DNA from 4 places in the Pseudomonas sp. D(2018) genome. Region 4 is predicted to be linked to each of the others. Evidence: predicted binding sites of a transcription regulator. Region 4 holds the regulator's gene; each other region holds the start of a gene.
The links. Region 4 encodes sigma-54, which starts transcription at its own class of promoters, with help from an activator protein. Its sites were predicted from a motif close to ANTGGCATNNANNTTGCTNT; they were not measured.
Positions count from the first base shown of each region.

Region 1: a site for sigma-54 is predicted at 746-765, ahead of glnK (P-II family nitrogen regulator). Genes of this name have one in related genera too.
Region 2: a site for sigma-54 is predicted at 1,264-1,283, ahead of FFS60_RS26305 (ammonium transporter). Genes of this name have one in related genera too.
Region 3: a site for sigma-54 is predicted at 1,258-1,277, ahead of FFS60_RS23885 (circularly permuted type 2 ATP-grasp protein). Genes of this name have one in related genera too.

Region 1 covers NZ_SCOK01000012.1:116,483-118,682, reverse strand. The annotation lists partial or broken gene FFS60_RS10735 (YifB family Mg chelatase-like AAA ATPase) at 1-248, opposite strand, end outside; gene FFS60_RS10730 (accessory factor UbiK family protein) at 287-550, opposite strand; gene glnK (P-II family nitrogen regulator) at 965-1,303, shown strand; gene FFS60_RS10720 (ammonium transporter) at 1,338-2,200, shown strand, end outside.
Region 2 covers NZ_SCOK01000071.1:876-3,075, reverse strand. The annotation lists gene FFS60_RS26315 (DUF1989 domain-containing protein) at 1-30, shown strand, start outside; partial or broken gene FFS60_RS29305 (methyl-accepting chemotaxis protein) at 1-1,066, shown strand, start outside; gene FFS60_RS26305 (ammonium transporter) at 1,397-2,200, shown strand, end outside.
Region 3 covers NZ_SCOK01000052.1:20,146-22,345, forward strand. The annotation lists gene FFS60_RS23885 (circularly permuted type 2 ATP-grasp protein) at 1-1,224, opposite strand, end outside; gene FFS60_RS23890 (peroxiredoxin) at 1,668-2,200, shown strand, end outside.
Region 4 covers NZ_SCOK01000002.1:311,611-313,810, reverse strand. The annotation lists gene lptB (LPS export ABC transporter ATP-binding protein) at 1-176, shown strand, start outside; gene FFS60_RS03160 (RNA polymerase factor sigma-54) at 324-1,820, shown strand; gene hpf (ribosome hibernation-promoting factor, HPF/YfiA family) at 1,905-2,200, shown strand, end outside.

The sequences.
Region 1 (2,200 bases), on a different contig from region 4:
AGGTCGAACCGGCCGCCATCCTTCGGTAGGTCAGCCGGGGCGAGGTTGAGGGTGATGCGGCGGGGCGGGAAGTCGAACCCGCTGTTCAGGATCGCGCTGCGCACACGGTCCTTGCTTTCCTTTACGGCCGCTTCCGGAAGGCCCACCAGGGCCAGGGACGGCAGGCCATTGGCAAGGTGGGCTTCGACGGTCACGGCAGGGGCTTCGACGCCGACCTGCGCGCGGCTGTGGACGATGGCCAGGGACATTGATCACTCCTTGATCGGTCCGCCGGGCCGGAGCGGGATCACTCCGCCGGCGGCGGGTTCAACTTGGCTTCCAGTTCCGCGACCTTGGCTTCCAGGGCTTCCAGGCGTGCGCGAGTGCGGGCGAGGACCACCATCTGGCTGTCGAACTCGTCGCGACTGACCAGGTCAAGCTTGCCGAAGGCGCTCTGCAGCAAAGCCTTGAACTGGGTCTCGACCTCGGCGCGGGGCAGCGGGCTGTCGCTGCTGAACAAGCGCGAGGCAGTGGCGGCGAGGGTATCGAGCAGGGCTTTGGGCGGCAGCATGGTGGGTTTCCGTAGGTGAATGGGCGGCAGTCTACCACGGTGCTCCCGGGGGCCGGACTGGCGATGGGCGGCGCACACTTTTTGAGCAGGGTGCTGGGGCGTTGCGCACTGCTTTGGTGCGATCAGGGTGCGGTTCCGGTCTCTCCGAACCGGCATTCGGCCAGTATCTGCTTGAAAAAAGGCACTTTGTTCGGAGCTGGCAAGAAATCTGCTTGGAGGTGGGCGACGCATGCACCGATGCAGTTCCGGTGCACCGGGCGAGGCGGGGGAGTGTTTCGCCAGAAGCGGTTGGTTGATGTCGGCGTGCCGAGGCAGGGCGGGCCGATGCATTACAAAAGCCAGACACTGCGCTTAGACTTGAGCCGGGTTCGCGTTTTTCCTGGGGCAAGTCAACCAAACACGGGAGAGAGTTTCATGAAACTAGTCACCGCCATCATCAAGCCTTTCAAACTCGACGACGTGCGTGAGTCGTTGTCGGAGATCGGTGTGCAGGGCATTACCGTCACCGAGGTCAAGGGCTTCGGACGGCAAAAAGGCCACACAGAGCTGTACCGTGGCGCCGAGTACGTTGTCGATTTCCTGCCGAAGGTGAAGATCGACGTGGCCATTGCCGACGATCAACTGGATCGCGTGATCGAGGCCATCACCAAGGCAGCCAATACCGGCAAGATCGGTGACGGCAAGATTTTCGTCGTCAATCTGGAACAGGCCATCCGTATCCGTACCGGCGAAACCGGCACAGACGCGATCTAAGCCTCCGAACCCCAACGCCCCAGGAGAAAACAACATGACTCTGCGTAAAGCCGCAGGGCTAGGAGCCCTTTTGTCCCTCGTTACCCCCGGCCTGGCCATGGCCGCCGACGAGGTCGTGCTTAACAGTGGTGACACGGCGTGGATGATCGTCGCTACTGCACTGGTGCTGTTCATGACCATCCCCGGCCTGGCGCTGTTCTACGGCGGCATGGTGCGTTCCAAGAACGTTCTGTCGGTGATGATGCAGTGCTTCGCCGTCACCGGCCTGATCAGCATCCTCTGGGTGGTCTACGGCTACAGCCTGGCCTTCGACACCACCGGCATGGAACAGGGAGTGATCAACTTCAACTCCTTCGTGGGCGGCCTGTCCAAGGCCTTCCTCAGCGGCCTGAACACCAGCAGCCTGGTGTACGCGATTCCTGAGAGCGTGTTCATCACCTTCCAGATGACCTTCGCCATCATCACCCCGGCCCTGATCGTGGGTGCTTTTGCCGAGCGCATGAAGTTCTCCGCCATGCTGATCTTCATGGCCGTCTGGTTCACTCTGGTCTATGCCCCGATCGCCCACATGGTGTGGAGCGGCAATGGCGGCCTGATGTGGGACTGGGGCGTGCTGGACTTCGCCGGTGGCACCGTGGTGCACATCAACGCCGGTATTGCTGGTCTGGTGTGCTGCCTGGTGCTGGGCAAGCGCAAGGGCTATCCGACCACTCCGATGGCTCCGCACAACCTGGGTTACACCCTGGTCGGCGCCGCCATGCTCTGGGTGGGCTGGTTCGGCTTCAACGCCGGTTCCGCAGTAGCCGCCAACGGCACTGCCGGCATGGCCATGCTGGTTACCCAGATCGCCACCGCCGCCGCCGCCCTGGGCTGGATGTTCGCCGAATGGCTGACCCA
Region 2 (2,200 bases), on a different contig from region 4:
GACCCGGAGAAGACCCGCGTGCGCAGCTGATGCAGCACTTGGTGAGGGATTTGCAGGAAGTCCCTCACCATCCATTGCCAAGGAGAATCGGCCGATGTGGTTCAGCAATGCCGCCAGCAACCTGGCCAATGAGCTCAGCCAGTGGCTCGACCAACTGTCCAGCGACCCAGGCGCGGCGTCCACGCCGCCCCAACTGCAACGCCAGCCCCGGCTGCTCAGCAGCCTGGAGCGGCTGCAACGCGACTGGCGTGAACTGCAGGGCATCCGCCGCCAGGCGGAGGACCAGCCCTCGCCGCCCTGCAGCGTCGAGGAATACGCCGCGCTCAGCCGACGGCTGGCCGCTGTCGAGGCGCAGAATGCCCGCTTGCAGGGCGAGCTGCAGGAACGCGAACAGCAGTTCGATGCCCTGGAAGCCGAACGGGAAAAATGGGACGAAGAGCGCAAGGTCTGGGAGCTGACCAAACGCACCCTCACCGAAGGCTGCTGGGCGATGAACGTGGTCAACGGCGACCCCGACCATCCGCAGAACCTGATCCGCTGGTCCGAGCAGTTCCGCGAACTCATCGGCTACCAGCACGACGAATTCCCCGATGGCTGGGACAGCTACTTCGGCGTGGTCAACCAGGACGATCTCAAGGCGGTGATGAAGGCCTTCAACGCCTCGATGGTGGACAGCAGCGGCGACGGTTTCTACGCGGTGGAGTACCGCATGCGCCACAAGACCCGAGGCGAAGTCTGGTTCCGCGAACGTGGCCGCTGCCTGCGCGACAGCCGTGGCCGGCTGCTGTACGTCACCGGCGCGGTGCGCGAGATCAGCGACGAGAAAGCCGCCGCCAACCTGCACGAACGTGAGCAGGCGAACATCCAGGCCACCTACGGGCAGATCGCCCAGGTGGCCGGGGTGATCCGGGGCATCGCCGAGCAGACCAACCTGCTGGCGCTCAATGCAGCCATCGAAGCGGCCAGGGCAGGTGAACAAGGGCGCGGTTTCGCGGTAGTCGCGGACGAGGTGCGCAACCTGGCGCGGCGGACCCAGGAGTCGGTGCAGCAGATCCAGGCGATGCTGCAGCAACATCGCTAAGAAAACGACCCAATTTCAGGCGTGATGCCGGGAGGATGACTACAAACGGGGCATTCAAGCCCAGCCCGCAGGATGGGTCGGGCGGCGTTCGCGAGCCGGCGAAACCCATCGATCCCCGGTGCTGGGTATCGCTCCGCTCGCGAAACGCCGCGCGAGCCAGGGGTAATGGCGCGATGCCAGACACTGGCACAAGGATTGCCTTTCCCAATACGCACTTTTCTTGCGCGGCGATAAAAACAAGAAGCCTCCAGGCACGTGTCCCACTCGATCTGCCAACCAACGCTATTCCAACGAATTCGTATCGAGGATTGAGTGATGGAAGAACAGAAAACACCGACCCTGGAGGAGTTGCAGGGTCTGATCGAGATGACCAACACGCTGAATATGGAAATATTCTACTGGTGGTGCATCGCCCTGATGATCCTGATCCACGCCGGCTTCCTGTCTTACGAGATAGGCGCTTCACGCCTGAAGAACGCACTGGCCGCCGGGGTGAAGAACATCCTCGCGTTCGGCTTCATCGTCCCCACCTTCTTCCTCTTCGGCTGGGCCATCTACAACGCCTTCCCCGACGGCTTCGTGCCGCGCATGGACGCCCTGAAGGCGGCGATGCCCTGGAGCCAGTCCATGGGCCCGAACATCAAGGACAACGCCACCGGCATCTTCTGGGGCGCCTTCGCCCTGTTCGCCGCCACCACCGGCTCCATCCTCTCGGGCGCCATCATCGAGCGTGCACGGATGAGCGCCTTCATCGTCATGACCATCCTGCTCGGCTCGGTGCTCTGGCTGTTCGGCGCCGCCTGGGGCTGGCACCCGCAAGGCTGGCTGACCGTGCAGTGGGGCTACCATGACGTCGGCGCCGCGGGCGTGGTCCACGTGATCGCCGGGTTCTTCGCCCTGGCGGTGGTGATCAACCTCGGTGCCCGCATCGGCCGCTTCAACCCGGACGGCAGCACCAACGCCATCGTCGGCCACAGCATGCCGATGAGCGTGGTGGGCCTGATGCTGATCATCGTCGGCTTCTTCGGCTTCCTCGGCGGCTGCATCATCTACAGCTCCGGCGCCCAATGGATCAACATCTACGGCGCCCCCACCACCCTCTCCGCCTTCGCCTTCAAC
Region 3 (2,200 bases), on a different contig from region 4:
CGTGGACAGGCACAGCGTGGGCTGGGCGATGTAGGCCTCGGGGCGGGCCTTGAGGCGCTCGCGGAAGGTCTCGATCTCCTTGCTGCTGGCGGCGGGCCCCACCAGCATGCCGTAGCCGCCGGAACCCTGGGTTTCCTTGACCACCAGCTCGGGCAGGTTGGCCAGCACGTGGGACAGGTCTTCGGGTTTGCGGCACTGCCAGGTGGGCACGTTCTTCAGGATCGGTTCCTCGTCCAGGTAGAAGCGGATCATGTCGCAGACATAGGGATAGATGGACTTGTCGTCCGCCACCCCGGTACCGATGGCGTTAGCCAGCACCACGTTGCCGGAGCGGTAAGCGGCCAGCAGGCCAGGCACGCCGAGCATGGATTCGGGATTGAAGGCCAGCGGGTCGAGGAAGGCGTCGTCCAGCCGGCGGTAGATCACGTCGACCGGTTGCGGGCCGGAGGTGGTGCGCATGTACACGCGGTCGTCGCGCACGAAGAGATCGGCGCCCTCCACCAACTCCACACCCATCTCGCGGGCCAGGAAGGCGTGTTCGAAGTAGGCGCTGTTGAAGCGGCCGGGAGTCAGTACCACCACGCTGGGGTTGTCCAGCGGGCTCGAGCTTTTCAGGGTATCCAGCAGCAGGTTCGGGTAGTGGTCGATGGGGGCGATGCGCTGCGCCGCGAACAGCTCGGGGAACAGCCGCATCATCATCTTGCGGTCCTCCAGCATGTAGCTGACACCGCTGGGGGTACGCAGGTTGTCTTCCAGCACGTAATAGGTGCCGTCGCCATCGCGGACCAGATCCACCCCGGCGATGTGGGCATAGATGTCACGGTGCAAGTCGAGGCCCTGCATTGCGATCTGATAGCCCTCGTTGGCCAGCAACTGTTCAGCGGGAATGATCCCGGCCTTGATGATCCGCTGGTTGTGGTAGAGGTCGGCGAGGAACATGTTCAGCGCCTTGACGCGCTGGATGCAGCCCTTCTCCACCACCCGCCACTCGCTCATGGGGATGGAACGAGGAATGGTGTCGAAGGGAATCAGGCGCTCGGTGCCCTGCTCGTCGCCATAGAGGGTGAAGGTGATGCCGGCACGGTGGAATAGCAGGTCGGCATCACGACGTCGCTGGGCCAACAGCTCCTGGGGCGTGTCCGCCAGCCAGCGTGCGAATTCCCGGTAGTGCGGACGGCATTCGCCACTCGCGTCGTACATTTCGTCATAAAAAGTGCGGGACATGCCTAACTCCTTGTCGCCACGGGCCGTTTTGCAGTCGCAAGCCCCGTGCCATCGCAACAACCGCTTGCATTTCAACAACTTGCAACACACGCATAGTCGTCGCGCCCCAGTCTGGTGCAGCCCGCGAAGCGGAACTGACCGCGCCGCCCTATTTGGCGGCGATACAGGGTTGGACGGATTGCGACGGCGAGGTGTTCCCCTGATTGCGCCTGGGGGCACCGCCATCCCTGGAACAGACAGTCTAGTCCGGCCTTGTGTGACCACTAGGGTCCGATTGTTCTATACATATGTTGCGATTTGGAATTTGCCCTATAACTCGTCGACCTATGGTCACGGAGCGCCTTCTATGGACGGTATAGCCCGAGCACATTTTCCAAGCTCCCGGGAGCCTTCCATACTTGCTCCATTCCAGTGCCTCCATCCTGCCTTGGAGCAAACCTGCCATGCTCACCATCGGAGACAAACTGCCGGCATTCGACCTGCAGGCGGTGGACCATGATTCGGAACACGCACCCAGCCCTGAGAGCGCCTTCAAGCGGGTCAACCAGGACAGCTACCGTGGCAAGTGGAAGGTGCTGTTCTTCTGGCCGAACGACTTCACCTTCGTCTGCCCGACCGAAATCAGGGCCTTCGGCGACCTGCTGGAGCAGTTCAACGACCGAGATACTCAGCTGATCGGTGCATCCACTGACAGCGAGTTCGTCCACCTCGCCTGGCGCCGCGACCACAAGGACCTGAAAGGCCTGAGCTTCCCCTGGCTGGCCGACACCCGGCACGAGCTGTCCAGCGCCCTGGGCATCATTGACCGCCGCGAAGGCGTAGCCCTGCGCGCGACCTTCATCATCGATCCGGACAACGTCATCCGCCATGTCTCGGTGAATGACCTGCTGGTAGGCCGCAACCCCCAGGAAACCCTGCGCCTGCTCGACGCCCTGCTGACCGAGGAGCTGTGCCCCTGCAACTGGCACAAGGGCGA
Region 4 (2,200 bases):
AGGCCAAAGGGATCGGCGTACTCATCACCGACCACAATGTCCGCGAGACGCTCGATATTTGCGAGACGGCCTACATTGTCAGTGACGGACAACTGATCGCCGAGGGGGATGCGGAAGCAATCCTGGCCAACCAGTTGGTGAAGGAAGTCTATCTGGGCCACGAGTTCCGCCTGTAGCGTCCCGCGGCCTTGCCTACAAGACCGGTTGCGTAAGCTAGGAAAATCCTTCAAGGTCAGGCATATAATTTGCTTCCTGGTGGCGCTACGGCGCCCTGTAGTGGATGGCGCGCAAGCGCCGGCGAATAAGGTGCTAAGCCCTCTGCCATGAAACCATCGCTAGTCCTAAAGATGGGCCAGCAGCTGACGATGACCCCGCAGCTGCAACAGGCCATCCGCCTACTCCAACTCTCCACCCTGGATCTCCAGCAGGAGATCCAGGAAGCGCTGGAGTCCAACCCGATGCTCGAACGGCAGGAGGATGGCGACGACTTCGACACCTCCGACCCGATGGCCGAAGGCGACCAGTTGCCCAACTCCGGCAATCAGGAGACCAGCTTTCAAGAGTCCAGCGTCGAGACCAATGCCGAAGCCATGGAAGACGGCGAATGGCACGAACGCATCCCCAGCGAACTCCCGGTCGACACCGCGTGGGAGGACGTCTACCAGACGAGTGCCAGCAGCCTGCCGAGCAACGATGACGACGAGTGGGATTTCACCTCGCGCACTTCGGTTGGCGAGAGCCTGCAGAGCCATCTGCTCTGGCAGCTCAACCTGGCGCCCATGTCCGATACCGACCGCTTGATCGCGGTCACCCTGATCGACTGCATCAACAACGATGGTTACCTCGAAGAGTCACTGGCCGAGGTCGTCGAGGCATTCGACCCCGAACTCGGCATCGAACTGGATGAAGTCGAAGTCGTCCTCCACCGCATCCAGCAGTTCGAGCCCGCCGGCGTCGGCGCCCGCGACCTGCGTGAATGCCTGATCCTCCAGCTGCGCCAGTTACCTACGGGAACCCCCTGGCTGACTGAAGCCCAGCGCCTGGTCAGCGATCTCCTCGACCTGCTCGGCAGCCGCGACTACAGCCAGCTGATGCGACGCATGAAGGTCAAGGAAGATGAACTTCGCCAGATCATCGAACTGATCCAGTGCCTGAATCCGCGGCCCGGTTCGCAGATCGAAGCCAGCGAGCCTGAGTACGTGGTACCGGATGTCATCGTTCGCAAGCACAACGAACGCTGGCTGGTGGAGCTGAACCAGGAAGCCGTGCCGCGCCTGCGGGTCAACCCACAGTACGCCGGTTTCGTTCGCCGCGCCGACTCCAGCGCCGACAACACCTTCATGCGCAACCAGCTTCAGGAAGCGCGCTGGTTCATCAAGAGCCTGCAGAGTCGCAACGAAACCCTGATGAAGGTCGCCACCCAGATCGTCGAGCACCAGCGCGGCTTCCTGGAGTACGGCGATGAGGCGATGAAGCCCCTGGTCCTGCACGACATCGCCGAAGCCGTGGGCATGCACGAGTCCACCATCTCGCGCGTAACTACCCAGAAATACATGCACACTCCCCGCGGAATCTACGAGCTGAAGTACTTCTTCTCCAGCCACGTCAGTACCTCGGAAGGCGGCGAATGCTCGTCTACCGCGATCCGCGCCATCATCAAGAAACTGGTCGCAGCGGAAAATCCGAAAAAGCCGTTGAGCGACAGCAAGATCGCTGGTTTACTGGAGGCACAGGGCATTCAAGTGGCCCGTCGCACAGTAGCCAAGTATCGCGAATCCCTTGGGATAGCGCCTTCCAGCGAACGGAAGCGACTGATGTGACGCGGAAATTGACCCACGCCAAAGTGTTCCGGTGGCAGGCCCGTTAGCCTGTCTCTTATACACGGGCAATAAGGAGAAAGCGGTATGCAAGTCAACATCAGTGGACATCAACTGGATGTGACCGACGCCCTGCGCGATTATGTCGGCGAGAAACTTGGCCGGCTCGAGCGCCACTTCGACAAGATCACTAATGTGCAAGTCATCATGGAGGTCGAGAAACTGAAGCAAAAGATCGAAGCCACCTTGCACATCGCCGGCGGGGAGGTCGTGGCCAATGCGGAACATGAAGACATGTACGCCGCCATAGACCTGCTCACCGATAAACTTGACCGCCAACTGATCAAACACAAGGAAAAGCAGTTGAATCGCCAGCAGGGCGC